3 regions of the Chryseobacterium hilariae genome follow, and region 3 is predicted to be linked to each of the others. Evidence: riboswitches for the same ligand, from Rfam matches in the RefSeq annotation. Region 3 holds a riboswitch; each other region holds the start of a gene.
The links. A riboswitch is a leader RNA that binds a small molecule or an ion and turns the genes downstream of it on or off. The one in region 3 is predicted to bind cobalamin.

Region 1 (10,056 bases), on a different contig from region 3:
GAGAGAAGTATCGTTCTTAAAATATGTTTCGTTTTTCTTTCCATTTTTTTCTGATCCTATTATTTATATAAAAAAGCAAAATGAGCAGGGATATTCCCACCTTCGGTTTTCCACTTGAATTTCCCGCTCTTGTCGAAACAGTATACATATCCGGTGGTCACATAATTTTTTGCATCGGTTAGATAGATGTCTTCTGTATAAGGATTTACAGCAATTCCGTACGGAGCTTTGACCTCATCAACGTATGGCTGGTCAATAATTTTATTAGAAATAATTTGCTCAGTTTTTACATCGATGATTCCGAAGGTCTTGACGTAAGTATGGGTATTGTAATTAAATTCATTTCCATAATAATACAGCTTGTCATTCACGATCGTCATTCCGCTGACTGTCACATGAAAATCTTTTTTAACCGTCCCGGTCGAAGCATCTACAAGGAAAAGACTGGATGGAATATTGTAGTAATCTCCTCTGGAACTCACATACAGATCTCCGTAGTTGTCCTTTTTAATACGGTGAAGATTAATGGCTACATCAATTTTTTTTGTTTCCGTGAATGTATTGAGGTTGATGACAGAAACGGTTTTATCATAATTCGGAAATCTGTAACCTCCGGAATTGGCTACAAAAAGCTGATCTCCCATCACTTCTATCTCTTCCGGCTGATACCCGACTACTACCTGCCTTTCGATGTTCAGGGATGTTGTATCAATTTCCACTACTTTTCCCGAAGGAGAGTTAGGATTCAGTTCTACAGGGCCGGCATAGCTGCTGGCATAGACTTTATTACCTCTAAAAGCCAGATAACGGCAGTTCTGCAGCTGTATGGTTTTGATCCGTTTGGCTGTTTTGGCTTCCAGCACTTCAATTTTATTGGAAACATTCACCACCACATACATTTTGCTACCGTAGATCATGATATGATTTCCCACATCACCCAGTTCTTTTACCACAGAAGGATTGGTTTCTCCGTAAATATTCTTGCGGTAAGTTCCTGTCGCATAATCGAAATAATCGAGCGTACATTTGTTGCTGCCCATATTTCCTTCGTTCAGAAGATAAAAACCTTTAATGGGAGTATCTTCTCCGTTCCTTACCTCTTTTGTCTCCGAGGGAACTATATTGTCATCCGTTCTACACGAGAACAGAAAGAAAAGAGTAAAAGCCAGCAGGCAAAAGTTGAGTTTTTTCATAATGTAAAGCTTACAATAAGTTTAAAATTTCTTCCGGGCATCGGATAATTCCTGACCACATCATAGTATTGATTAAGGACATTATTGACTTCAAAACCGGCTTTAATCTGATGAGAATGCCAGTTGAATTTTTTCTGAACGGATAAATCATGGGTGTACCATGGCTGAAGATAATTGGCTTTGATATTATTCAGCTGGGCATCATAGCGCTCTCCGGTGTACATAAAACTGTAATTGAAACTCCAGTCTTTATAGTCTGCCATCATGGTAAAGGTCAATGCATGCCAGGGCACATAGGAGATCTGGTCCCCGTAATAATCGTCACTTTTATCAGTATAGTCTCCAGCACGCTGATAGGTATAGCTTACCAAAGGTTTCAGTTTCAATTTATTAATATCAAATTCAGCCTGAACATTCACGTCTGCCCCGATGATTTTCACTTCACCCAGGTTCACCATCATCCACCTGAAAAGATTGGTAGTAGGAACGGCGATAATCTTGTTTTCTACTTCATTATAATAGCCATCCACTTTCACATAGATTCCTTTAAAAACTTTATGGTCATAGAGTTTCTGATAGGTAAAACCGGCATCGTACTGATTTGTATATTCCGGTTTCAGCATAACATTCCCGATCATCGTGTAGTATAGATCATTGAAAGTAGGCATCCTGAACACTCTTTTGTAGAAAGTCCGTATGGTAAGATCTTTGGATTCAAAAGGCTGATAGCTCAGGAAAGCGGAAGGAGTCCATTCGGTTTTATCGGGAGATTTTGCATTCATTTTCACTTCTTCATGCACAAAAGTTCCCAGAACATTTCCCAAAAATTTAAACCGGTTCCACTGATAGGTTGTGGCCAAAGAAACGAGCGAAGTATATCGTGTAGGATATGAAAAATCCCTTAGGCTGGCATCCAGATTATTATACTGAAAGTCAAAGCTTGCACTTACATCCCAGTTTTGATTAATAGAATACATATTGGAACTGGAAAAATAAAGTTCTCTCTGAACATACGAATTATCTATCGGCAGAACGGTTGTTGCCACATTCGCCGTATCTAAAAACCGGGTGTAGTCATAGGCAAATTTAGCTTTGAACTGTGTTTCGAATTTTGGAAACAGCTTTTTACGGAAACTGGCCTGGACAAAATAATTTTCATCCAGCATCTGCTGACCTTTAGGCGTGAAATTATTATTAACAATAGCCGTAGGAACTCCACGATCGGAAATATAGCCGTATCCGCGTACACTCCAGCTTCCATCATTAATGGCTCCGTTTAAGGCACCTTCAAAACGTTTCGCCCGGATGTAGGAATCATATCTTCTTGCAATGGTATCATTGGCAACAGATCCGTCAGAATTTTTCTTTTCGTATTTATACTTATACAATCCATCGCTTTGTACAAATTCCGAGCTGAAACTTGCCGAAATTCTCTCTGAAAGCTTCTGTTCCACACGGAAGGAAGGGTTAAATAAACTGATGGTGCCTAATTTCAGCTTAAGCGTCAAGTTGGTCTTCTGATTCCCTTTAAAAACAGGTATTTTAGGTTGAAGATAAATAGATCCGGAAGATCCGAAATCCTTTGCAGGCTGAAAAATTTCACTTTTCTGACCGTTGTATAAAGAAATGGCTTCAAGATCATCCAATGAAAACTTTCCAAGATCCACTATTCCGTTCTGTACATTTCCCAGCTGGATGCCGTCATAGAAAACTCCCACATGCTGGCTTCCCATACTCCGGATATTCACCGTTTTCAGGCCGCCCATCCCGCCATAATCTTTGATCTGAACTCCTGAAAAATACCGTAAAGCATCGGCCACCGACTGACTGTTCAGCCTTTCAAGCTGTTCGCCGGAAAGTACCTGTGCAGGAAGAATTTCTTTAAAATCTTTTTTGTAAAGCTGGATAGGAAGAATAGTTTTCTCCCTGATTGTGTCTCCGGATTGAGAGAATATAAGTTGAGATGCCATCACAAATAATGTGATAACTCCTTTTTTAAACTGTGAAGCAGTACATTTTCTGACCATTAGCTCATTGAGAATAATGCTGACGCTAATGGATATAAGATAGCAAAGATAAAGCGCAGCTGTTACTGCACAGAATCGTTGTTGTCCTAAGCTTTATTCCACGAAAGCATCAAACGTTTATCTTCTGGCAGGTCTTCTGACTTACTCCGTTTTTGAAATCCTTCCCATTAAAAAAAACAGTGGATATACTCTTCAAAAACTTTGATGTGGAGCTTACAGCAGCGGGTCTGTCCCGGATTTTCACCAGGTTCCCTTTTAAGTGCTTTTCACAGCGCACCAGATTGCGGCAAAGATAGAAAATAACTTAATATATGCAATAACGGCATAATAAATTAATTCTCAATACGATGAAAAACAGCAGATAGATTAGAAGATGTATGAAAACCGGTGGCTTCGGGAGCCTCAGCCACCGGTTTTTAGAAATTACAATAAATTATAAAATTGATTTGTATTGTAATGAACATTCAAGAACCCTGACTTGGTGGCTGAGGGTCCGAAGCCACCATGATATTAAATTCCAAAATTGATAAAAACACTGAACCTGGATTTTGCTTCAATATCACTCCTGCCAAATTAGAATATGCAGGCAACATGACTTCACCACCCAGACTGAACTTTTTATACGAAGCCTCGAAACCGAGTTTTCCATATAAAGCACTTCCGGCTGTGTTAGGCAATGCCTCATCAAACTGTTTGTTTTGATCATAGACTTCACCCTGAAGTCCAGCCTTGGCAGAGAAAATGGTCTTTTCATTTCCTGCAAGCTGATAAAAACCTGTTGCAGCGTAATTCCACTGGTTTCCAAAACGGTAATTCTTTTTGTTTTCGGTTTTTACCGTGTAATCTGTGTTGATCAGTACAGCCAGTTTATTCTTTTGAAACTTATAGTTTAAAGCAGCCTGATAATCCCAGCTTCCCGTTCCCAGCTGAAAACTTGGATTGACGCCGGAAGCCCCTTTTTCATCAAATTTTCCCAAAGGAATTTTCACCCCTAAACCTCCGTTGAACTGATGAAAATTATCTTTGGAACTGATGATCCGGTAGATTCCCATCAAGTTCAGATCTCCGATACCATTAATGTTGATATCACCCTGCATGGTTCTCTTCTCATGAAAATGAAATGGCAGGCTGGCGTATACACTCAGCTTTTCTGTCAATGGAATTTTTCCCCAAACCTGCAGGGTATTGAAATACTGATCCTGTGTAAGATCTTTTACAAAAAGGTTTTCTTTGGCTTTATAATGCTGGACAAAATATTTGATCCCGATAAACTGCGGGTTCAGCAAAGACTCAAAACCGGAAGATCCGTTTCCTGCCGCACAGCCGCAAGCATCACAGTCATCAAATACAATACTGTTTATAGGATCTGCGATATACAGGCTGTCGTTGATTGTTTTAGCCTGAGAAACCCATGATAGTGTCAGGCTCAGTATAAAAATTATTTTTCTCATGTTCATGATGCTCATTCTGCAAATTTTGGATTAGAAATAAAGTTTTGATCGGATAAGGTTTTTAAAAAGGCGATGATCAACTGCTTTTCCTGCGCATTCATAGCAATTCCGACATGTCCGTTCTGTTTCAGCTGCGGATCCAGATTGGGATTGTCTTCCACACTATCGGAATAGAAATTAAGAACCGCGCTCAGCGTGTAAAATCTTCCGTCATGCATATACGGTGCAGTATATTCCACATTTCTGAGGCTCGGTACCCGGAATTTCATCCAGTCGTTCTGATCAAGAGTTACGCGATGACGTCCTGCATCTTTGAACTGGACATTAAAATACATCCCTGTATTCCTGAAGCTTTCATCCGTGAAAAATTCTCCGCTATGGCAGGAAGCACACTTCTGGCTAAAAAGGGCCATTCCCTGAGATTCCTCAGAGGTGAAGTTTTCTTTTCCCTGTTTAACTCTGTCGTATTTAGAATCTGCGGAAATCATGCTTATCATAAACTGTGACAAAGCCTTCAATACTCTTTCACCGGTTATGTTTTCGTCACCATAAGCTTCTATGAAAAGCTTTTTATACTTCGGATCATTTTTTAATTTAGAAATTACTTCAGGCATGGAGCTGTCCATTTCATTGGCATCCGTGATCGGAATGATCGGCTGTTCGTTCAGATTATGAATCACGCCGTCCCACATATACCTTTTCAGGAATGCCATGTTCTGAATGGGTGGTGCATTACGGATTCCAATTCTGTCATCAACACCATGGCTCACCGTATGACCATGATGCGTGAAAGCATTTTCCTGAATATGACAGAAACCACATGATATGGTGTTATTTCTGGAAAGTCTTCCTTCATAAAATAAATTTCGCCCCAGCTCTACTCCATTTTTCGTCACCGGATTGCCGGATGCATCGAAAGTCATTTCAGGAAAGTACGATGGAAACTGCAATGAATACGCCTCATCTTTTTCCAGCGGCTGCAGTACCTCATCTGAACAGGACAAACAGCTCAGAAAAGTAATGACCAGCAGCATTGTTTTTAATAAAATCCTAATCATTATGAACATGATCTACTTTAAACATCGCGGTAAGATTATTGGTAACATCCACCAAATGCTGGCTTGAACCCATCATCATATTGTTTTCTGTGGTAAGGGAAAGCGTTTTGCTTCCGCTCAGGAACTGATTAAGATCTACAAGAATGTGGATGGAAGGTCTTATCTGAGCTGTTACTCTGGCGGTTACCGGAAGATTCAACGTAATTTCCCGGTAAAGATCCGGAGTATTATTAGCCGTTACATTTCCCATGTTTCCGGTGTGATTCATAAATTCCGTATCTGCAGAAGCAATTCCATATTTTCCTTCCAGTTTTACAAAAACGTAACCGGCTGCCCATGACCACGACATTCCTTTCTGCTTGGCTTTTGTCCAGAACTCTGCCTGACCGTTTTGCCCCAACAGATAAGCCTTCTGACTGATCCCAAGTCCGAATTTTACTTTTTTGTAATTGTTTTTCGGAATTCCGTTCAGATCGAGATAAACAACTCCCGCAACGGCATCGGCCTGATCTACGATGAAAGCTCCTTTATCAGGATTATTTTCATTGTATTTGAATTCATTTCCGCTTTCGTCAATCAGCGTGATGTTACTGATGACATATTTTACTGCGGAGAAATTATGTTTCTGCCCGGCGGCTGAAGTTTGTACCGTTTGGTTGAGTACTATATTTCCCAGATTATTGAATCCGTTTTCAAATTTGATCTGAAGATTTCCGGTTGAAGTATCCTGCGGATCGTCATCATCGCTGTTTTGGCATGATGACAAAGTGAATAAACTAAAGGCAATAAAGAATAATGACAAAAATTTATAAATTTTCATTTTTGATTTTTTAAGTTGAAATTTTGAAATAGAAATGCTTTTGAATGCGTGAACATTCATTTTTTTTAACCACAAAAGTTTTTTGACACTTCAGTTATTTAAAGTGTATTGAAAACTGCATAGAAGAACAATTAAGCTTTTTAAAATCTTCGCTTTTACATACTTAACTTTAAAATAATATGTGTTGCAAATTGCTTAAGAAAATCCTTTATGTTCTTTGTGGTTGATAAAGATTAAAATTGAACTTAAAAAACTGGTGGTTTGAAAATAGGTTTGAGATACAGAAAAGAATAGGCTGTTTCGTAGAGAAAATTAAAATTTGCAGTAAGGAATTTTTCTGTATTTTGAATAGAAGTAATTTCAGGAAGTGTACAAATATCAAGAACTTTCTGTCCTGAATTTTTGGTTTTGTTTAAAGGTGAAGAATCAGAATTATTCGTTTTTGCGAGTTCTTTGCTCAGGTAGCATTTTCCGTTACAGTGAAGCTCCGGCTTGCTTTTATTGATGCAGAGAACGGTGGAAATATAATCATAATTTACAGCATACTCCATCAGTGGGATCAGAGGTCTGAACGCCATATAAAGAGTGAGGAATATGCTGCAAATTAAGTTCATCTTTATTTTTTGCTTATTGCATCATCATATCTTTTGCTTACCTCTTTCCAGTTAAGCACATTCCAGATGGCAGTAAGATAATCTGCTCTTTTGTTCTGATATTTCAAGTAATAAGCGTGTTCCCAAACATCAATTCCCAGAATTGGTGTTCCTTTTTCTTCCACTACATCCATTAAAGGATTATCCTGGTTAGGTGTAGAAGAGACGAATAGTTTTCCACTCTTATCCACAGAAAGCCATGCCCATCCAGAACCGAAACGGTCAGCACCCGCTTTGCTGATTTTTTCTTTGAAGGCATCCATACTTCCGAAAGTTTCTGTAATTGCCTTAGCCAGTTTTTCAGAAGGCTGTGTATTTTTTACTGGAGTAAGAACGGTCCAGAAAAGCTCGTGGTTGTAATGTCCACCTGCATTGTTTCTTACTGCCGGAGTCAATGTAGAAACACTGGAAAGGATCTGGAACAAAGTCTGTTTTTCCTGTGGTGTTCCGGCAATCGCTTTATTCAAGTTGGCAACATAGGCTGCAGCATGCTTTGAATAGTGAATTTCCATCGTTTGTGCATCTACCGAACCTTCCAGTGCATTGTATGCATAAGGAAGCGGTGTCTGCTTAAACTGCGCAAAAGCGAACTGTGCGGCAAATACGGCACTTAAAGCTGCTATTTTCAAAATCTTCATAATGTTTTGTTTTTATGGTTTAACAATATTTCTTTATTTATGGAAAGGAAGATATTTCATCTGAATGAAGCTCCAGCCTATGCCTTCTATCTTTCTTTCCGTACTTTATTTCAATAATTTCTTAATATCCTCGATTAATATTTCCCGGTCAGGATGGTATTTCCCGCTAAGTTTCGGAGTCTTTCCTTCCGGATCTTCATAATTCAGTCCGGAGTAATACAGGATCGGCATATTGTCCTTATTGTATCTGCAACGAATATTTCCTTCTTTATCTACCAAAGCGATCATTCCGCTGTGGTTAAGGCTTTCGCTGTCGTCTTCCTTATCTCCTACATAGATATTGAACTGGTCTGCCAATTTTCCGATATAATCTCTGTTTCCGGTAAGAAAATGCCAGTCCGGAGATTTTGCGCCTACGCTTTTAGCATGTGCTTTCAATGCAGCAGGTGTATCATTTTCCGGATCTATACTTATTGAAATGATCCCGAATTCAGGACTGTTCACCTCATCTTCAATAAATCTCATATTACGGTTCATCATAGGGCAAATCGTAGGACATCTGCTAAAGAAAAACTCTACCAGATATACTTTTCCCAGCATATCTTTATTGGTGATCTTTTTATTATTCTGGTCGGTGAGTTCAAAATCGGGAACCTTCATTACGGTGTACAGGTTCTTCTTGAAATATCCCATTCCTACACCTATTCCCAGAAACAAAAGAGCGAAAATTGCAATCGGAATAATCACTTTTCTCTTTGCTCCGTTTTTGGTCTTATTATTTTTGGGCATATTTCTCAGGATTTTTTTTGAAATCGTCCTTACATAGACTACTGCAAAAACCGTACGTTTTATTTTTATAGACTACCGTATCTTTCATATCATCTTCTGTTTTCATGTGACAGATGGGATCTTCTGCATTGGCAAATTTTACTTTCTTAGTCGTCGATTTTGAAGACGCAGTGCTCTTTTTATGCTTTACTTTAGGGATTTCCTGGCCACAGGCGAATAATGAAACTGACAATAATGCAGTCAAAATAATTTTTGATTTCATTTTAATGGTAAATTGAAATTGATAGTATTATGAATGTGTGAATTAATTTTTAATGCAAAGCTAACCTCCATTTCTACTGCAGATTGTTAAAAAAAACACCATTAAGCAATAAAAATCCGAGGATATTTTGAGAAAAAACTAAAAGAATAGTTGAAATTAGGCTAAAGGAGGATGAAATATTCTTGAAAAGTATTCCGAAGTATGATCAATATTATAATCTGAATGTATAGCCTCATCTTCAGGCTCAAATTCTTTCTGGCCTAAAAATGAAAGGATATCGTGGGAAACAAAAACATCCAGAACAGATATTTTGATGACCTGGGAATTGTTGGATTGCTTTTCTGTTTTCGCCAGTTCTTTGCTTACATAGCACTTTCCTTTACACGTGGACTGAGGAATATTTCTGTTCTCACAGAGATTTTTTACAATATAATCATAGTTCACGGCATAGTTCACCAATGGCAAAACAGGGCGTAGTGCAATGGTAAAAATGATGAATATGGAAATAAAAAGTCTCAATGATCAGTTCTGTTCTACAAATATACTACTCAAATTGGGTTTATGTATTATTTATGATGAATGTCATTGATTATTTTGGTTGAGAGATGTTAGGAATCAGGGAAAATAAACCTTCTTATAATTGTGATGATTTTTCTTTCGCAGATTCTAGGGATTTCGCAGATTTTTTGCTGTAATAAAAACCTTATAGGTTTTGAAAGCCTATAAGGTTGGGTTGTATTTATTTTTAACAGGTTTGTTTTAATTTAAAAAAAAAATCTATCATGAGCTACCTGCTACCTAACTAAACTTCATCCTCTGGATCCTCACTGCATTTAAAATCGCCAGCATTGCTACACCTACATCTGCGAATACAGCTTCCCACATGGTTGCTAAACCTCCGGCTCCAAGTGCCAAGACTACAGCTTTTACCGCAAAGGCTAAAACAATATTCTGCCATACGATCTTTTTGGTCTGTTTACCTATATTGATTGCCATTGGGATTTTGCTGGGTTTATCATCCTGGATAACGACATCTGCGGTTTCAATTGTGGCATCGCTTCCGAGGCCGCCCATGGCAATTCCTACGTCGCTGAGGGCAACTACCGGAGCATCATTCACTCCATCGCCAACAAAGGCTACGGTTTGATTTTTTGCTTTGATTTCT
Region 2 (10,056 bases), on a different contig from region 3:
GGACAGAAAACAGCTGGTAAGACAGCCAATCTGGTACTTTATTCTTACCAGACCTTTAACTGCGATAATAAAGGATATTTCGATCCCCGAAAATATAAAAAAGAAGAAATAGATGGATCTTTCAAACTTCTATATACACTCAATGGGGTTTCTTTTGACAATCATACTGTTTTTAAGCTTTCCGATCTTGAAGATATTCGAAAAAACAAAAATACTTATCTGCAGCAACTTGAAAAACAGTATCAGGAGAAGAAAAAGAAGCTGTATGACCTTAAAGTAATTAATCTTCCGGAATGGAGAAAACTTCACCAGGAAACAATACGGTCTTTTGAAGGTGAATATCAACTCAAAAAAGAAGAACTTAAGGCTTACTCTGATCCGGCATCTCTAAAAAACAGTAAGTTTTACACTACGTGCAAAGAATATATTGATGCAGTTTCTTCTTCCGACAAACAGAAAATGTACGCCGTTTGGAAAAACTTTGTCGAAGCCAAAAGCAAGGATAATGCTGATCCACAATCAGTAATTGATAAGTTCAATGTCCAATTCAACGATCCGAAGAAAGATGATTATGCGCTGATCCAATTGATTGGTTTCGGATTCTACAACTGTGCCAACGGTAGTTTCAGACCTGATCCTAATGATGAGGGAGCACTTTATGAAAAATTTGATAAGATCTTTACTAAGCTGAAACAGGACTGTGATGAGCCGTAATTTTATTTAATGATTCAAAAATTTAATGATTTAAAAAATTAGGCAGCATTCGTTTTCGGGTGCTGTTTTACGTTTCCGTATAAGAAATTTCTGTTATTGAGCTCGAAAAAAATGATTGGCTTTTATTTCAGACAGCTGAACTGATGTGGAAGGAATTCCAAATTTAAGCAACCGGTCGATAATATGTTCAAGATGGGTACTGTCTTTCAACACACATTCAGCAATGAGGCAGTATTCTCCTGTGATTCTTTTATAGCTGATGATCTCTGGGAAATGTTTCAGGTGGTCAATAAATATTCTAAACTCATCATTTTTAAACTTCAGATGAATAATGACTTTCAAGCTGTATCCGAGAAGGCCATAATCAATATCTGCTGTAAAACTTTTAATGACACCGGTATCAGTAAGGTTCTGTACTCTTTCTTTTGTAGCCGATTGAGAAAGAGAAATTTTGCGCCCTATTTCAGCATAGCTTAGCCTGGAATTTTCAGTCAGTAACCGTAAAATTTTATGGTCAAATTCGTCTAAAACGATTTTCATTGTACTTTGAAATTAAATCAGTTGAAATCTTCAAAATTATAAAATTTAACCATGAAATCCATTTTAAAATCACATGAATTAGACAGAAATTTGACATAAAAAATATGACAACAATTGAATTTTCAGACAATGGAAATACACCATTTGAAAAGTTAATCGGGCACAATCCGGAAATACTTGCAAACTGGAATTCTCTTGAAGAGACTTTCTTTAAGAATACAGCATTAGATCCCAATTTACTCGAGCAGGTGCGAAGAACCATGGCTTTTGGCAATGGCTGTGAATACTGTATGGTAAAAGGCGGAAGACCCAATTTCAGTCAGTCAGATCTTAAAATTTCCGTAGCCGTAAGCTTCGCAGAGCTATTCTCTAAAGATCACCGTTCCATACTCAAGAGCCATTTCAGCATGTTGAGAGAATTCTTTTCCGGAAAAGAAATTTCGGAGCTCTGCACCTTTATCAGTTTTATCAGTGCTTCCCAAAAACTGGGGAAAATATTTAATCTGACTGAAGAATATCAACAAAATGCAGTAGTGAGAATGGAGCAGTTAATTTTATTTAAAGATCAAAAAATTTAATGATTTAAAGATTATAATGGCAGTATCCGCTGAGGTACTGCTTTTTATTTTCTATATACTCACTCCGTGAATATTCTTAACCTCAGCCATCACAAAAGTACTGTGTGCACTTCCGATGGAATCCAATGAGCCCAGCTTATTAAATACAAAATCCTGGTAATGTTTCATATCTCTTACCTGAACCTTAAGGAGAAAATCGAAGTCTCCTGAAATATTATAGCATTCAGCAATTTCATCAATCTGTAAAATATCTTCTACAAGCTGATTTCCTACAGAACGGTCATGGATCTTAAGCTTGATTTGGCAAAAAACTGTAAACCCGCGATTCAGTTTCTCTGCTTCCAGAACGGCTGCATAATGCTTGATATATCCTTCTTGCTCAAGTCTTTTCATCCGTTCGAAAACAGGTGAAGGTGAAAGATTGACTTCTTTTGCAATCTCTTTTACAGTCAATTTCGCATTCTTTTGCAGGATTCTAAGCAGTTGAAGATCCCTTTCATCCAGTCTTTCCACAGAATAATATTCTTTTTGAGGTTATATTTTTCAAATGTACAGAATATTTAACTTTAAAAATACAGTCAAACCAAACTATATTCCTAATTATTATAATTCAGCCAATCAATTCACTTTAATTAATACCTTTGACACAGATTTTGTTCTTTAACATACTTCATCAAACAGAAGAGGTTTTACATAACGTAGATTAATAGGGAATCGTGTGAGAATCACGAGCTGTCGCGCAACTGTAAGTAGCACACCAAAAGTTTTTATCCGGGAGATCCACTGCCAACAGCGGGAAGGATGATAAAGACCGTTACAAGCCAGGAGACCTGCCTGTTCTGAATTGACAATGCTTTCGCGGTCTGAAGCTTTAGATCATACAGATGATACTTTTGAATGTATTGGGTTTTAAATTTAATTTTTGATTTAAACGCAAAGTTTTTTTATGTTGGCTTTTTATTATATAAGGAACCCAATTTAAAACTTTGCTTCAAAAATAAACCTTTAAGCCAATTTTTCTTATTTGACAGAAAAATCACGTCCTAATTGTATCTCTTCTATTTCTAAAATTACTTTCTTCGGCGGCATTGTGAAGCATCTCTAGAGAACTTTACCCTTATTATTTAATTAAAAGTTAAAAAGAAAATGCAAACACACCTACTTGGCTATCCGCGTATTGGTAGCAACAGAGAACTCAAAAAAGTCTGCGAGCAGTATTGGTCAGGCAAAGCAACATTAAATGAGCTCCTGGAAACCGGAAAAAACATCAGCCTTCAAAATTGGAAACTTCAACAAGCTGCAAGAATTGATCTTGTTCCCTGCAACGATTTTTCTTATTATGATCAGGTTCTGGATATGACCCTGTCTGTCGGGGCCATTCCGGAGCGCTATAAAGAAATTGCCTCAAGAGCATCCAATTCTGAGCTTGATCTGTATTTTGCAATGGCAAGAGGCTATCAGAAAGACGGTCTCGACATTACCGCCATGGAAATGACAAAATGGTTTGATACGAATTACCATTACATTGTTCCTGAATTTCATAAGAACCAGCAGTTCAGGTTATTTTCCAAAAAGATCATCAGTGAATTCGTCAGTGCAAAACAAGCCGGAATTAATGCCAAGCCAGTCATCATCGGTCCTCTCACCTATCTTCTTCTGGGAAAAGAAAAAGAAGAAGGTTTTGACAAGCTTGATCTGGCTCAAAACCTGCTTCCTGTTTATCTTCAGATTTTAAAAGAACTGGAAAATCACGGTGCCGAATATATTCAGTTTGATGAGCCTTTTCTGGCATTAGATTTAAATGAAAAAGCAAAGGAAACCTATCAATTTATTTACACCGAAATCAGGAAACAGTTTCCCAATTTAAAGTTCATCGTGACCACTTATTTTGATGGATTACAAGATAATCTTTCATTAGCGGCTTCCCTTCCTGTAGATGTCCTGCATATTGATCTGGTACGTTGTCCTGAACAGCTGGATGAAGTTTTAAATGTTATTCCTCAAACATTAAGTTTATCCTTAGGTATTATAGACGGGAGAAACATCTGGAAAAATGATTTTGAAAGATCATTAGGCTTCATCGAAAAAGCAGTATATGCGATTGGTTCAGAAAGAATTTTCATAGCCCCTTCCTGTTCTCTGCTCCACTCACCTTATGACCTGGATCTTGAGACAAACGAAAAGACATTATCTCCTGAAATTAAGCAATGGATGGCTTTTGCCAAACAAAAAGTTGATGAAGTTGTAGCCTTGAAAAAGCTGGCTTCAGGAAAGGCAGATTACCAGGCTTTACAACAATATGCAGAAAATAAAAAGGCCGTTGAAACCCGCAAAACCTCAGCATTGATCCACAATCAGGATGTAAAAGACCGTGTGGATGTAACCACTGAAGATGATGCGAAAAGAAACAGCCCGTTCAGCATAAGGAAAGAGGAACAGCAGAAAATTCTACAGCTTCCTTTGTTTCCTACTACAACAATTGGCTCTTTTCCTCAGACTAAAGAGGTTAGAGCATGGAGGTCGAAGTTTAAAAAAGGTGAACTGACCGCTGAGCAATATGATGATCTTCTTAAAAAAGAGACAGAAAGAACGATCCGCTGGCAGGAAGAAATCGGCATTGATGTGCTGGTTCACGGAGAATTTGAGCGTAATGATATGGTGGAATATTTCGGGGAACAGCTTTCCGGGTTTGCTTTTACTCAAAACGGATGGGTTCAGAGCTACGGCAGCCGATGCGTAAAACCTCCGGTGATCTATGGCGATGTTCACCGTCCGCATCCGATGACGGTTTACTGGTCCCAATATGCCCAATCTTTAACTCAGAAATGGGTAAAAGGAATGCTTACAGGTCCTGTAACGATTCTTCAATGGTCTTTTGTACGTGATGACCAGCCTCGTTCTCTTACCTGTAAACAGATTGCACTGGCAATCCGTGATGAGGTGAATGATCTTGAAAAAGCAGGAATCAGAATCATACAGATCGATGAACCGGCTATCAGAGAAGGGCTTCCGCTCAGACGATCCGAATGGCAGCAATATCTTAAATGGGCTGTAGAAGCGTTCAGGATTTCATCTTCCGGTGTGGAGGATGCAACGCAGATCCATACGCATATGTGCTATTCTGAATTTAATGATATTATCCAGAATATTGCTGATATGGATGCCGATGTGATCACGATAGAATGCTCAAGAAGCCAGATGGAACTGCTGAATGCTTTTGCAGATTTCAAATATCCGAATGAGATTGGTCCGGGAGTTTACGATATCCACTCGCCAAGGGTTCCTTCAAAAGAAGAAATGGTTGAATTGCTGAAAAAAGCGCAAGCCGTTATTCCTGCACAGCAGCTTTGGGTAAACCCTGACTGTGGTTTGAAAACCCGCCATTGGGATGAGACTGAAAAGGCGTTGATTGCCATGGTAGAAGCTTCAAAAGAAGCCGCAAAAATTTTTGATAAAGAAGGAAATTTAGTTAAATAATAGGATTTGTGCAGGAGTTTTTAAGCTCCTGCTTTTTTTGTTTTGGTCAAAAAAATTATAGCATCTTTATGACTACTTTTCCTTTTGCATGGCCACTTTCTACATATTTCACTGCTTCATTAGTATTTTCGAACGAAAAAACTTTGTCGATGACAGGTTTTATTTCTCCTGCTTCTATCAATTTTGTAATTTCTGCTAATTGCTTTCCATCAGCTTTCATAAAGAGAAAAGAATAATTAATATTTTGCTTATCCGCTTTTTTTCTGATTTTACGGCTCAACAATTTTGTCACCAATTTTATATACCAAGGCAGGTTAAATTCATCTGCAAATGCAGGTGTTGGCGGACCGGAAATTGAAATGATTTTTCCTTTTGATTTCAGGATATTGAATGATTTTTCCAGGGTTTTGCTGTCCTGACTGTTCAGTACAACGTCATAATCAATCAGAATATCTTCAAAATTCTGTGTTTTATAATCGATCAGTACGTCTGCGCCAAGGCTCTTCAAAAGTTCAAAACTTTTTTCGCTGGCAGTAGTAGCAACCGTTGCCCCTAAATATTTTGCCAGCTGTATAGCAAAAGTTCCAACACCACCGGACCCGGCCTGAATAAAAACTTTCTGACCGGCCTGAACATTAGATTTTTTAACCAAAGCCTGCCAAGCCGTTAAACCCACCAAAGGAATTGAGGCCGCCTCTTCCATTGTCAGGTTTTTAGGCTTTAAAGCCACATCCTTTTCATTAATAGAAATAAATTCCGCAAAAGTTCCTATATGGAAATCTGCTGCCCTTGCATAAATCTCATCCCCTACTTTAAAGCTTTTTACTTTTGAACCTACTTTTGTGATGACTCCTGCCACATCATGACCTAAAATCAACGGCATTTTATAAGGTAAAATGAGTTTAAATTCACCGCTTTTTATTTTAGAATCCAGAAGATTAACACTTGCTGCATAAATCTGAACTAAAACCTCATTTTCTTTGACAACGGGTTCAGGCAGATCTATAAGTTGAAGCGCACTGTCTTTTTTATAACGATTGATACCGTATGATTTCATAATTTGAGTTTGTTTATGGTTTAAGGTATTGTTCTGACCTCTTGGGGTTTACTAAACCAAATGTGAATTTAGGAAAAAATCTGTGCAGAAAATAAACCAGTTTTGTATCACCTATCCGAATTGTATATTGATCTTTCTGTAATCCTAAAATCAAACCTTTTACGAGTTCTTCCGGTGTCATTTTCTTATCTTTCCTTGCGGCAGTCATTTCCGTATCCACAACCGGAGGAAGTAATTCAAATATCCTGATTTTGCTATCGATAATCCGTAAATGTTCTCTGAGTGATTGGGTGTAAAATGCCAGCGCCGTTTTAGAAGCCGAATAGGTAGCTTCAAGAAGTGACGGTACATACCTCAGGATGGAAGTGGTATTGATAATAGCACTTTCTTTTCTTGATTTCAGCATCTCCAGAAAAAGATTATTTAAACGTATTACCCCTAAATAATTAACTTCCATTTCGTATACAGCATTTTCGATATGTTTTTCGGTGGGAATTCCCAGATTGATGGGCGCCGCACCAACGCCGGCATTGTTGTACAAAATATCAATCCCACCCATTTCTGAGACTTTATCAAAAAGTAGTTTAGCATCTTCAGCAACAGATACATCACTTTGGATGGCAGTGAGATTTGGAAACTGTTTTTTTGCAGCGTCAAGTTTATCCTTACTTCTGCCTGTAATAATAACCTTCGCACCTATTTTTAAAAACTGCTTCGCTGCTTCCAGCCCTATTCCTGAAGCTCCTCCTGTTATCAGAATTGTTTTTCCTTTTAATTCCATGATACTCTATTTAAAATGAAACCCCTCTTTTTGTCAGACGATCTGCTCTTCTTATTATCAGAACCCTCAAAGTCCGATTGTTTCGATCTAAATGGATATTACTGTAAGAGTTAAAAAGAGTATTTTTCATTGTATTGTAAAATTAATTTGTTAAATTCGCTTGCATTTTACAAGTACAAATTTATACAATAACTTTTAAAATGCAAGTTATTTTTTTTAATTATTAAATTTATCTTATGTCAACTTCAAAAAAGAGATCAGATTGTCCTATCAGCTGCTCACTGGATATATGGGGAGACAAATGGTCATTGCTTATTATCAGAGACCTTCTGTATGCCAAACAGTGCACTTATGGAGATTTCTTAAAATCCGAAGAAAAAATAGCCACCAATATTCTGGCTTCCCGCCTTCTCATGCTGGAAGAAAACAAGCTCATCATCAAACTGGACCATCCGGAAAGTAAAGCTAAAGTATTATACAAACTCACCCAAAAAGGTATTGATCTACTCCCTGTCCTGATTGAAGTTAATCTATGGGCCGAAAAATATTCTGACATTCCGGAAGACCAGAAACTGATGTTAAAAGAAGTAAAAAAGGATAAAGAAGCTTTTATAAATAAGCATATTAAAGAGCTGAGTAAAGAAACAAAGATGAAAATCTAGCAAATACTCCAAATAAATTAATACTGAATAACTTACGTTTTTCTCAATTAAAAACCTTAATTTTGCACCCCGAAATAAGGATTCTACAGTTATGAAAAAATTAGGCGAATACAGAAAGCTTCTTGAAGTTGATAAAACCGTTACTTTAAAGGAATTAAAGACCATTTACAGGAATACAATGAAAGATACGCATCCTGATAAATTTGCCAATGACGAAGCTGGAAAGCTGGAAGCAGAGGAAAAAAGCAAATCTGTGATTGAAGCCTACCATTTTTTGGTAAGCATTAACGAAGAAACACAGGAGAAATATAAAGAAGAATATACTGAAACCATTACAAAATCTAATATCCAGGATTTTTATCTGGAGAAAGCGGTTTTAAAAATTCAGCATCTGAACGGAATGATGTACGAATATATTGGAGTTCCGAGAAATACATACATCAAAATGGTTAATTCCGATTCACCGAGCCGTTTTGCAAGAAGACACATTTATGGAAACTTCATCTACAGAAAGTCTGGTGAGGTAATGGCAGATTAATCTGCCACATAAAATAAATACAAGCTTTCGGTTATCCGGAAGCTTTTTTATTTTCAGGAAAATAGGGTTGTATTTAAAACAAAAAGCGCATCAGAAATCTAATGCCTTTTTAATTAATTGAAAATCCGAAACACGGAAAAGATACTTTCTGTTTATAAGGTTACCACTATTTTACCTACTACCCTTTTTGTTTCGAGTTCCAAATGAGCGTTAGCCATTTCCTCAAAAGAAAAAATTCGATGGATATGGGGAATCAGGGATTTATTTCCAAGTAAGTCAGCAATGGCCTCAATTGTTTCTTTTTTAGAAGCTACCATCATAAATTCAAGATTAACATTCTGCTTTTCCGCTTTATCCTGGATATTTTGGGAAATTTCAGGTGAAGGTAAGGTTACAATAATACCTCCGGGACGCACCACATCAACTGATTTCAGCAGTGTTTCTCCCTGAATGGTATCAATAACAATATCGATGTCATCAGCAATATCAAGACTGTCTTTTTGGGTATAATCAATATGCTCATCCGCTCCGATAGACAGAACAAATTCCTTATTATTTGCGGAGGAAGTTCCTATCACATAAGCTCCAAAATATTTAGCGATTTGTACCGCAAAATGCCCAACTCCTCCTGATGCAGCATGAATCAGAACTCTGTCATTTTTTTTGATTTTAGCAACATCCACTAAGGCCTGATAAGCTGTTACTGCCGCTAAAGTAGCTGCTGCTGCCTCTTCAAATGTATGATGTTCAGGAATCAGTGCCAGATGACTTTCAGGAGCAGCTGTATATTCTGCATAGGCTTTTCCGTCCCCGAAAAAGTTTATCATTCCAAAAACCCGGTCTCCAATTTTAAAATCGGTTACTTCCTGTCCTATTTCACTCACTTCACCTGCAATATCCCAGCCTAAAACTACCGGTCTTAGATCACCATATATCCAATTGAGAACATCATCATACGCTCTGGCATTTACATCAACCGGATTGATACTTATTGCTTTTACCTGTACCAATACTTCATTATTTTTTATTTGCGGCTTTACCGTATCAGTTAACTGGAGCTTATCAACGCCTCCGGCTTCATTTAAAATAATTGTTTTCATTATATTTTTTCCTTTAAGGTCAAAACAAAAGTAAATTAATGCTATATTACAGACAAGTATGCACTTTTTTGTACGCTACACACTAAAAACATACTATTACTGATTATCAAAGTATTAATTTTAATAAAATCATGAAAAAATATCTGAATGACGAACCTTCCTGCCCTGTAGACTATGCATTTAAGAGAATTGGCGGAAAATACAAAGGAAGAATACTGTGGTATCTGCATGTAAAGACGATCATGCGCTACGGCGAATTACGAAAAACGCTCTCCGATATCACCCCGAAAATGCTTACCCAGACTTTGCGTGAACTGGAAGATGACAGCCTGATCAACAGAAAAGTATATCATGAAGTTCCCCCAAAGGTAGAATATTCTTTGACCGATGTGGGCCAGCAGCTCATTCCTTTTATTGACTATTTACGGATATGGGGAAATGAACAAATGGAAAAACAAAAGATAAAACAAACAGTATAATATAACCTGAGTCCGGAACAAGAAAATACCTGAAAGAAAGTGGATTTTTCTCGCAAGGCAAACAAAGTAGATTTTTGACATATTAATAAGGAGACAAGGGCATTTCATTCAGCAAAGTAAGACCAATATA
Region 3 (10,056 bases):
ATATTATTTGTCATCGTAGTATGGTTGATCAGTACTCCTTTTTCATCTCTGATCTCAATTTCAGAAACATGCATGGTCTTTCCTTTCCTGATGAAACGTGCTGTAGCTGTTACGATCCCGTCTTTTTTACTTTTCAGGTGATTGGAATTGATATTGGTTCCCACCCCGTAATATTTGCTGCCGTCTATAAACATATTGGACAGGCTTGAGCCCAAAGTTTCAGCGAGCACACAGCTTGCTCCTCCGTGCAGGATCCCGAAAGGCTGGTGTACCTTTGGCTGTACCGGCATTGTAGCAGTTAAAGTTTCATTTTCAACGTCAATATCAATGAACTGTATTTCAAGCGTTTTTGCTAATGTTATATTGTCGCCCCAGTTGTTTAAGAACGTAAGGAGCTCTTCTTTAGTCTGACCTTTCATTTTATAAGTGATAAATAATGAATGATAAATGATTATCTAATGAGTAAAAGTAATTTTGTTCTAACTTCTAACTTCTAACTTCTAACTTCTAACTTCTAACTTCTAACTTCTAACTTCTAACTTCTAACTTCTAACTTCATCTTCGTTACCCGTTCCCATAATATTCGGGTTCCAGTTTGAGGGAATTTTAGGAACAATATCATTTTTTACGTAATAATCCTGAATTTCCTCCATAATCTCGGAGAAAGGAACTGAAGCAATTCTTTCATAAGGTATAGTATATCCTAAATAAACAATATTTCTTTTGAAATCACCTGCAGCAAGAACAATGGGAACTTTTGCAGCCAATGCCATATGATAAAACCCTTTTCTCCACTTCGGTACCCAGCTTCTGGTGCCTTCAGGTGTGATTACAAGGCTGAAATCTTCTTTTTCGAACTGTCTGGCCACGAAATTCACCAGGTCATTTTTCTGGCTTCTGTCGATACCAATACCGCCAAGCCCTTTTACAACACTTCCGTACCATGCTTTTGTATGAGCATCTTTGATGATGATTTTCAAAGGTTTTTCCAAAGACCAATAGGCAAGATTTCCTAACAGGTATTCCATGTTGTGCGTGTGGGGTGCAACGACAAGGATGCATCTGTTCAGACTTTTCGCGTCGCCCTGCAGGACAACTTTCCAGCCCAGCATCTTTAACATTAATTTACCTATCAGCTTTTTCATATATCTTTAAATTAAAAACAAAAAAGTATAACCAAACAGGTTATACTTTACAAATATATTGAAATATTATCGCTCTTAAAACAAACCGCTGATTAAATCTACGATTTTCATTACAATTTCTAATGCAACTTGTACCATGGTTAAGGTGTTTTAAATGATTTGGTTAATTATTTTTTAACTACACGAATGTATAACATTTTTTTAACATAGCGAACTAAATAATAATTTTTTTCTGATTTCTGAGAGAAGAAGAGTGTGAATTTCAAACGGTTGCCTTCCATTCACACCTTCTGCACTCTCTGAAGTTAATTATTTAGTTTGTATGGAAATTTCGTCTTTTCCGTCTTTAATTTTGATGTCTACATTTTTGTTCGCTTTTTTCAGTGTAGACTTCATAGAATCAATTACCTGATCAGCCTGGGAATTCGGAACTTTTTTCCCATTGATGATGATGCTGTCTTTGTCATCGGAATTATATTCTATGGTAGAACCATTTACAGAAATTTTGTTCTTTTCAATTCTGATTTTTCCGTCTTCATCTTTTTCCTGATCACTGTCATTGATTCCGTCCCCGTTCAGATCTCCGTCAAAATTGATTCCGTCTTTTTTCACTGGAAGGACAATCACATTTTGAGGAACTACCAGTTCGTAATCAATATTATAATCTCTGAATCTGTGCTCATAAGGATACTTAATATAATTTGGAAGAATAACTTTGTTGTTAACAATTTCTACCGGAACATTTACATTAAGAGGAAGGTTATATCCTTTAGCTTCTTTCTTAATAATCAGGTAAGGTGTTTTAATATCCGCTTTTCTTGTAACTTCTACATGTACCCAGTCTTTTTCAAATACAGAGACTTTATCAGAGTAAAGATCATCATCGTATCCTGTAAAGTTCTGTGGGATAGATATCTGCTTCATATCTACATATAAGCTATCAGAAGTTGTATTAATAGAGATCTCTTCTGTATCTTCCTTATGTCCTTTCAGGAACATTTCTTTTTTCGCCATGCTAATTCCGAAATAAGTAGAAATTGCAATTAATGTAAGGAATAATGCTCCTAAAACCCATCCTGTATTTCTTAATTTAGTTTTTGGTGAAATAAGTTTAATACTTAACAGTGCGAATATCATTGCAGGAATTAAACTTCCAATAATGATCATTGCCATCAGTACGTATTTCATGTTCCCGTCATCAAACAGATAATTCATATGATTTATAGGAGGAAAATCGTTATTTCCCATAAATCCGAATGCTACAAATGCACCTAATAAGCTCCCGAATGCCATTAATGCGAAGATTCCTCCTAAGATATATCTTATTACATTCCAGATTCCGCTTCCTGCATTGTTGATATAAGGTTTGTTTTCGATGTAAATTTCCCCGACTCTCTGAGTAGATTCATTGGCAAACTGAACCAATTTATTAGACTCATTCTTAAGATTGTCGAAGTTCATAGGCTTTCCCTTCATTTTCAGGAAATCTGCCGCTGTTTCTGCCTTAGGAAGTACGATCCAGAGAATTACATAAAGAAGACCAATCAGTGAAGAAGAGATAGCTGCCGTGAAAATACCCAATACAAAGATTCCAAGCCAGATGGCTCTCATTGCTGTAATGTCCATTCCTACATAATGAGCAAGTCCGGCACATACCCCAGCGATCTTTTGTCTTTCAGGATCACGGAATAATTGCTTTTTATTTGTATATTCAGTACCTGAAGTATGGGTTTTTTTAGTGTTTTTCTCAGAAAAATAAGCTTCTTCCTGCTCTTCGATCTTTTCAGGAGTACCGATCTGAGCAATTACTCTTTCTACATCAGAATCATTTACTACTTCACGTTTTCCTAAAGAATCTCTGAAGATTTCTACCATTCTTATTTCTATATCATGCATTACCTCCTCCTCCTCTGAAGCATCCAATGAGCTTCTCAGTGCATTCAGGTAATCGCTGAGCTTTATATATGCGTGTTCTTCTATAGTGAAAGAAAAACCTGCGAGTCCTATTGAGAGTGTCTTGTTCATAGCTTTGTTTTTTAAATTTTTTGAGTAATTTGGTTTACTGACGCTGTCAGTTCTGCCCAGGTATTTTGAAGTTCGTCCAAGAAAAGCTTTCCTTTTTCTGTAATCTGGTAGTATTTTCTTGGTGGTCCTCCTGTAGATTCTTCCCATCTGTAGGAAAGGAACTCGCCATTTTTCAGTCTTGTAAGGAGAGGATAGAGGGTTCCTTCCACTACATCCAGTTTTCCTTTTTTAAGTTCATCGATAAGGTCGGAAACATACATTTCACGATGGTTGATGAGACTTAAAATACAGAATTCCAGAATTCCTTTGCGCATTTGCGCTTTGGTATTTTCAGTATTCATCTTTAATAAGTTTTGTTAATTAGTTATAGTTTCAGAATAATGTTCCTAGCTAGATGAACCTATTCCGATTTTACATTACAAAGATATGTAATTAAAATGGTAATATGCAATACAAAGTAGTGAAATTTTTAAAAGAAATAATTTAATTTGCTGATTTTCAATTTAATAAATTTCAATTTAAAATCTGAATAAATGAAAATCAATTTAAAATCAACTTAAAAAATGACAAATTGTGGCTGGTGATTCGTATTTTTGTTCTGAGTTTTAAAACTAATGTTACTCCAAATGACAAATACGTTTCTATTTTACCGGTCTTTATATGCATTGCTCCTGCTGGGGCCTGTGTGCTTCGGGCAATACCGCTTTGCTGTTGAAGATGCATCCAAAAAATATAATGCAGAGATTACAGTTGAAGAATGTCAGACTGGTGCCTGTAGGAATAAAGCTATTATTATACTGTTCAGTAAAAGCGGAGAGAAGCTACAGACTCTTGCTTCTGAAGATTTTGTGATGTATTTTGAAAAAGAAATGAAACTGTCAAATACCAGTGTAACAACACTAACTCATGGGATGGTTCATGATGAACCTGTGATTTTTGGTGATTTTAATTTTGACGGTACCGAAGATGTAGCCATAAGAAACGGCAGTGGCGGAAACTATGGCAGCGCTTCTTTTGACGTGTATGTTTTTAATTCCACAAAGAAACAATTTGTCATGAGTAAAGAACTTACTGAAATTGCCAGTTCCTACCAGGGAATGTTTGATGTAGATCCAAAGCGAAAACGACTAACCACTTACGCCAGATCCGGGGCTTCTTTACATTACACCTACGAATATCAGGTGATTCCCAATAAAGGATTAGATCTGGTTTACGAAAAAATCGGAGATTTAAGTGAGGAACCTCCAAAAGTAACCATAAGAGAAAAGATTAATAACAAGTGGGTAGTTAAAAAGTCAACCGAATATTAATAGTTTAAATAAAAAATAGAAATGAAGATACAGAAGGAGATTGATTTTATCCTGGCAGTTGATGCCCTGAAAAACGTACAGAGAAGAAACTACAATGCCGATGATTCCAGAAGGGAAAATACAGCCGAACACTCATGGCAGATTATTATTCTGGCGCAGATCCTTTATCCATATGCTAAAAACCGTGCGGATATTGATCTTTTACGAGTAATAAGAATGCTTTCCATTCATGATCTAGTGGAAATAGAGGCAGGAGATACTTTCCTTTTTGATGAAATAGCAATGGTGGGAAAATTTGAAAGAGAAAAAATTTCAGCACAGAAAATCTTTGGAATCCTGGATGAACCTTTACGTACAGAGTTTTTTGAACTATGGCTTGAATTTGAGGAAGAAAAAACACCGGATGCTATTTTTGCCTGCTCCATTGACCGTATCATGCCGTTTATCTTAAATTCTCACACTTCAGGAAAAAGCTGGACGGAAGCCGGTGTGACTGAAAAGCAGATCAGAAATATGCTGGAAAATGCTATTAGACGGGCATCGGATGAGATGGGAGAGGCTTTTGAGACATTACTGATCAGAAGCTTGGATACTGACAAGGTGGTTCGGTAGATTTATCGCAAAGAGAGATTAAGATTTTAAATTGCTATTTTTTTAGATAAACAAGGGCATTCACTTATTGGAGTAAATATATTTTCATAAATACATTATTTACTATAAAGAGTTTCGGGCGGCCAAAGGCCGCCCGAAACTTATTCTTTACATTATTCTGATTGGTTTTTTAAACTCATCAATTGCCACAAAAGTAAAATCACCTACAATAGCTCTTTCTCTTTCATAGGAGTACATCTGCTCTGTGTAGATTTCTACATTCACCTTCATACTTGTTTTTCCGACATAAGATACCTTTCCGATCAGCTCTACAATAGTTCCTGCGGGAATAGGTCTTTTAAAATCGATCTTATCGCTGCTTACGGTTACCACTCTTTTTCTTGCAAAACGGGTTGCTGTGATAAAAGCTACTTCATCCATCAGCTGCATAGCCGTACCTCCGAAAAGAGTATCATAATGATTGGTTGTGTTGGGGAAAACCGCTTTGAAAATTCTGGTTTCGGATGCTGCAATTCTTTCTTCTGTAGTCATATTTCATTATTAATTAATACGAAATGAAATATTATCAAAATAACAGAACAGTGACAGGAATCATAGGAATTCCTGAGGCAGTCCATCAGATCAATAAACTTCAAATCGCGAAAGTTTCTTGTTTAAAGAAATAGGCAGGTCTCCTGACTTGTAACATCTTTTATCTCCTTCCCGTGCCCTGCACAGTGGATTCTTGATAAAGACTTCAGTTACTTACAGTTGCGCGACAGTCCGTGATTTTCACACGGTTCCCTTTTAATCTGCGTTAAGCAGAACCAGTTTCTGTGATGAATTAGCGTTAAGCTTTTTCAGGGCAAAAATAAGAATATTAAAGTGAAAAAAGGCAATTATTCCGGACTATTGTAAATAATCTGGCTCATCACCCTTCCTTCCTTGATGGTCCAAAGTGTGACATATCTGTTCTCACCCGAGCCGTTGATCATATAAAGATAGATATGATCTTTGTCAAGAGCCGTTACTCCGACATTATTGAAATCCATAGTAGGCTGGAACATATTTTTAATGGCTTCCCTTACAAAAACAGAACCTCTTCCCGGTTGCTGAACTCTGATAGATTTAATCTCTGTCATCCCTTCAGGAAGTCCGTCTTTGATGCCCCATGGTTTTATTTTATCTATAGTAAGGATCTTTCCATCCGCATCTTTTTCCTGCTTTCTATAACCGGCATTGGACGGATAAATATCAATAACAACCTTGGTTCTCTGTGAGGCCGGTATTTTCGGATTGCTGTTATCTGTGAAGATAAGTGATTTTCCGTTCTTGGATTTAGAAGGAGTAAACTGAGGAAGCTGATCTATAAATGCAATACGTTCCTTGTTGACCATTCCTTCCTTCTCAAGGTTCTCGTATCTCACAAAAGGTTTTTCCTCATCCTGCTTTTCAGGATATTTGATCCATACCCATTCCGTTTCTCCCGGAGCAGGCTTTACATAAACAAATACATCACCCTTACGCATACGGATCTTGTCTACAATTTTCCTGTAGTCATCCTTGTGGACACGCACATTGGCATAGCCTTCTTCAGCTTTTACAACGCCAAAAGGAACTTTATTCTGACCCTTGACAAATGCTAGAGAAAAAAGGCTGAAAGCGGAGAGATACAATACTTTGTTTATGGAAATCATTTTATGAAATTTTTTGATCCTTCAAATATATAAATTAAATGTTTTTTTGTTCTGTAAAATATAACGGTATTTGATTAAATTTATCAATATTATTTTGAGAAGATTATAAAATTATTCTTTATCTGGAATCTGATCTTATTATTTAAACTGAGTTAAAAAAGATAGCAAAAAAGAAAATAGAACAGCAGGAATGATCAGTTTTCTATCAAAGATCCAAGGGCTGTCAAATTTTTATCAATGATTCAAAAGTAAAAAAAGATTTGATACCCCTAAAAATAAAATAGCGCTGAACATTCAACGCTATTTTTATAAGGTTAAAGTTATAAATCATTAAATTCTCTCAAGTTCATCCGCATTAATCGTTGTTTTAAAAGTTCCGTAGTTCACGATTACTTTATTCTTGGAGATTTTCTCAATCGTTCCTACGCTGGTACTTCCCGGAATACGGACACGCTGGCCTTCTTTCATCCAGACAGCACGGTCGGTTTTGCGTTTTTCTTCCAGTTTTTCATTGGTTTCAGCAATCTTTTCGATTACATCTTCTTTCTTAAGCTGTTGCGTGATCTTTCTTTTAACCACCTGAAGACGTTTTGATTCATCTTTATCAGCACCTATTTTTCTGAATTTTTCCTGTTCAAGCAGTTTCACAAAATCCTTTACAACATCTTTTCTCGATTTGCCCTTCACGTAGCTGTCGATAAATGTTTCAATTTTATTTCCAAACTGAAGCTTTCGGTGTTCCTCTTCATATAGTTTTTGGAAGTTGAAAAGCTTTTGCTGCAGCTGCTCATTCAGCTTCTGAAGGTTATCACGTTTGTCTTCCACAGATTCCTTTCTTTCAGCCAAATCGGTTTTCAGTTTTTCAACCTCAAATTTTTCCTGCTGAAGTTTTACAATCGTTTTATCTAAATTGACAATATCGTGCTCTACTTTCTTTTTTGCCGCATGAATGATAAATCTTGGAATTCTGTTTTTCTCTGCTACTTCAAAGGTAAAGGAGCTTCCTGCCTGTCCCACTTCCAGTTTATACATCGGTTCCAGGGTTTCCTCATCAAAAAGCATAGCTGCATTTTCAGCATTCGGGAGCTGTTCTATCACCAGTTTGATGTTCGTATAGTGCGTGGTAATGATGGCAAAACTCTTTTTATCATAGAAATATTCCATGAAACTTTCCGCAAGGGCACCACCAAGTTCAGGATCTGATCCTGTTCCAAATTCATCAATAAGCAAAAGTGTATTGGCATCAGCTTCGCGGATGATCCCGGACATTTTTTTAAGCCTTGACGAATAGGTGGACAAGTGATTTTCTATCGACTGGTTATCACCAATATCGGTCATGATCTTTTCGAAGAAGAACATTTCGGATCTCGGATGTACCGGAACCAGAATTCCGCTCTGGATCATCAGCTGAAGCAAACCAACGGTTTTCAGTGTGATGGATTTTCCTCCTGCATTCGGTCCGGAGATACAGATAATTCTGTTGTGATCCGTCAATGACAGGCTCTGAGAGTGAATCGTTTTGTTTTCAGCTTTATTTCTGAGCCATAACAGCGGATGGTACGCATCTTTAAGCTTTAGCGTCCTGTGACGGTTGATCTTCGGAAGGATTCCGTTGACAAGATCAGCAAATTTAGCTTTCGCTCTTGTAAGGTCAAGGTCAAAAATATAGATCTGGTATCTCCACAGCTGAGGCTGGAATTCTGCCAGTTCCGCAGTCAGTTTTCTGAGGATCTTATCTATCTCTTTCTTCTCTTCCTCTTCACTTTCACGCAGCTTGAAGTAGTGCTTTACTACACTGTCCGGCTGGATATACGTGATAGAACCTGTTTTTGAAATTCCTAAAACTCTTCCTGCCACCCTTTTCTTGAACCCGGATTTTACAGCTAAAACCCTTTGATCTTCAAGAATAGTTTCCCGGATATCATCCAGAAAGTCACTCTGTCCGTAATTGAACAGCGCACGGTTGAAATTCTCCTGGATTGCCTTTTTAGCATGTTGAATTTCAGCTCTGAGCTCCTTTAAAATAGGAGAGGCGTCACTTTTTACTTCCCCAAAACGGTTAAAGACCTTATCGATCTTATCAATGATTTCTTTTTTGAATTCCAGCACGGAAACATCACCTATCAAAGTAGGGAACGTGTCGGGCATGGTCGGGAAAAACTTCTGAAGTTTTCCTATCTGTTCAGTTAAGGTTTTTATTTTAATGAAAGCACTGTTTTCCAGGCGGTAATTCTCGATCAGCATTAATTTCAGCTCACTTTCGATATCTTCATATTCATCGAATGGAATTGCATTTGAACTTTCAAAACTCGACAGGTACTCCGACGTTTTTTTCAGTGAAAGTTCCGCCTCGTCAATTTCCATGGGACGAAGTTGAAGAATTTTTTCTCTCGTTTTCGGAGAATACGCAAATGGAGAGATTTCCGCGAGCAATTGCGGAAACTCTAATTCGTTTAAATCTTCTTTATTTATATACACACTGCAAATTTAGTGAGAAAATGTGAATGTTATTTGAAAATGAGACAATTTGAGCATTTGAAAATACTGAATCATGAGGTTTTTATTAAATTTGAAGGATGAAACTGGAAACGGAAAGATTACTGCTAAAAGAAATTAATGAAAGTCACGTAGAAGATATTTTGAAAATTCGGAGTAATGAAGTGATTAATCAATTCGTAAAAAGAAATTCTCCGAAAACGAATTATGATGCCCTGCAATTTATTTTAATAATTAAAGAAAAAACCCAAAATAATCAGACTGTTTATCTGGGAATTACCTGTAAAAACCAACCGAACCTTATCGGGACAATCTGCCTTTGGAATTTTTCTGAAGACAGGAAAACTGCTGAAGTAGGTTATGAGCTTTTGCCCGGCTATCACAGAAAAGGAATCATGTCCGAGGCATTGGAAACTGTTTTAGATTATGGATTTAATGAATTACATTTACAGGAAATTTTAGCTTTTACCCATAAGCTCAATGAAAATTCAAAAGGTCTTCTTTTAAAGCATAATTTTGTTTTGGAAGAGGAAAGAACCGATGATGGTTTTCCTGACAATATTGTCTTTAGTTTAAAAAAGAATATTTAGCTATAAATTTAATTATCAATTTAACTCATTTTCAAATTATTAATTCAAACCCCATGACCTGGACAGAAGTTTTAACCCCAATAAAAAACACAGAATACTTTACCAACCTTTGGGAAAAAGTAAAGCAGGAATATGCAGCAATCCAAGTATTTCCACCTAAAAACCAAATATTCAGAGCACTGGAAATCACACCTTTTGAAGA

Region 1: another riboswitch for cobalamin. It lies ahead of ACMGDK_RS08005 (TonB-dependent receptor plug domain-containing protein); the one in region 3 lies ahead of ACMGDK_RS10385 (acyl-CoA thioesterase).
Region 2: another riboswitch for cobalamin. It lies ahead of metE (5-methyltetrahydropteroyltriglutamate--homocysteine S-methyltransferase); the one in region 3 lies ahead of ACMGDK_RS10385 (acyl-CoA thioesterase).

What each region holds. Positions count from the first base shown of each region.
Region 1 covers NZ_JBLFFJ010000002.1:247,236-257,291, forward strand. The annotation lists gene ACMGDK_RS07995 (cell surface protein) at 1-44, opposite strand, end outside; gene ACMGDK_RS08000 (YncE family protein) at 60-1,193, opposite strand; gene ACMGDK_RS08005 (TonB-dependent receptor plug domain-containing protein) at 1,190-3,163, opposite strand; cobalamin riboswitch at 3,330-3,516, opposite strand; gene ACMGDK_RS08010 (transporter) at 3,685-4,686, opposite strand; gene ACMGDK_RS08015 (cytochrome-c peroxidase) at 4,683-5,729, opposite strand; gene ACMGDK_RS08020 (MbnP family protein) at 5,722-6,549, opposite strand; gene ACMGDK_RS08025 (hypothetical protein) at 6,795-7,163, opposite strand; gene ACMGDK_RS08030 (superoxide dismutase) at 7,166-7,840, opposite strand; gene ACMGDK_RS08035 (SCO family protein) at 7,946-8,629, opposite strand; gene ACMGDK_RS08040 (YHS domain-containing protein) at 8,616-8,891, opposite strand; gene ACMGDK_RS08045 (hypothetical protein) at 9,048-9,410, opposite strand; gene ACMGDK_RS08050 (heavy metal translocating P-type ATPase) at 9,690-10,056, opposite strand, start outside.
Region 2 covers NZ_JBLFFJ010000001.1:259,927-269,982, reverse strand. The annotation lists gene ACMGDK_RS01260 (hypothetical protein) at 1-714, shown strand, start outside; gene ACMGDK_RS01255 (Lrp/AsnC family transcriptional regulator) at 808-1,254, opposite strand; gene ACMGDK_RS01250 (carboxymuconolactone decarboxylase family protein) at 1,359-1,832, shown strand; gene ACMGDK_RS01245 (Lrp/AsnC family transcriptional regulator) at 1,884-2,345, opposite strand; cobalamin riboswitch at 2,500-2,684, shown strand; gene metE (5-methyltetrahydropteroyltriglutamate--homocysteine S-methyltransferase) at 2,979-5,309, shown strand; gene ACMGDK_RS01235 (NADP-dependent oxidoreductase) at 5,365-6,366, opposite strand; gene ACMGDK_RS01230 (SDR family oxidoreductase) at 6,380-7,147, opposite strand; gene ACMGDK_RS01225 (winged helix-turn-helix transcriptional regulator) at 7,384-7,809, shown strand; gene ACMGDK_RS01220 (KTSC domain-containing protein) at 7,901-8,347, shown strand; gene ACMGDK_RS01215 (NADP-dependent oxidoreductase) at 8,500-9,447, opposite strand; gene ACMGDK_RS01210 (winged helix-turn-helix transcriptional regulator) at 9,579-9,926, shown strand.
Region 3 covers NZ_JBLFFJ010000003.1:186,889-196,944, reverse strand. The annotation lists gene ACMGDK_RS10415 (PaaI family thioesterase) at 1-419, opposite strand, end outside; gene ACMGDK_RS10410 (1-acyl-sn-glycerol-3-phosphate acyltransferase) at 543-1,145, opposite strand; gene ACMGDK_RS10405 (PspC domain-containing protein) at 1,455-3,170, opposite strand; gene ACMGDK_RS10400 (PadR family transcriptional regulator) at 3,182-3,511, opposite strand; gene ACMGDK_RS10395 (XAC2610-related protein) at 3,797-4,480, shown strand; gene ACMGDK_RS10390 (HD domain-containing protein) at 4,502-5,092, shown strand; gene ACMGDK_RS10385 (acyl-CoA thioesterase) at 5,240-5,623, opposite strand; cobalamin riboswitch at 5,740-5,918, opposite strand; gene ACMGDK_RS10380 (hypothetical protein) at 5,971-6,768, opposite strand; gene ACMGDK_RS10375 (endonuclease MutS2) at 7,099-9,246, opposite strand; gene ACMGDK_RS10370 (GNAT family N-acetyltransferase) at 9,345-9,854, shown strand; gene ACMGDK_RS10365 (uracil-DNA glycosylase) at 9,908-10,056, shown strand, end outside.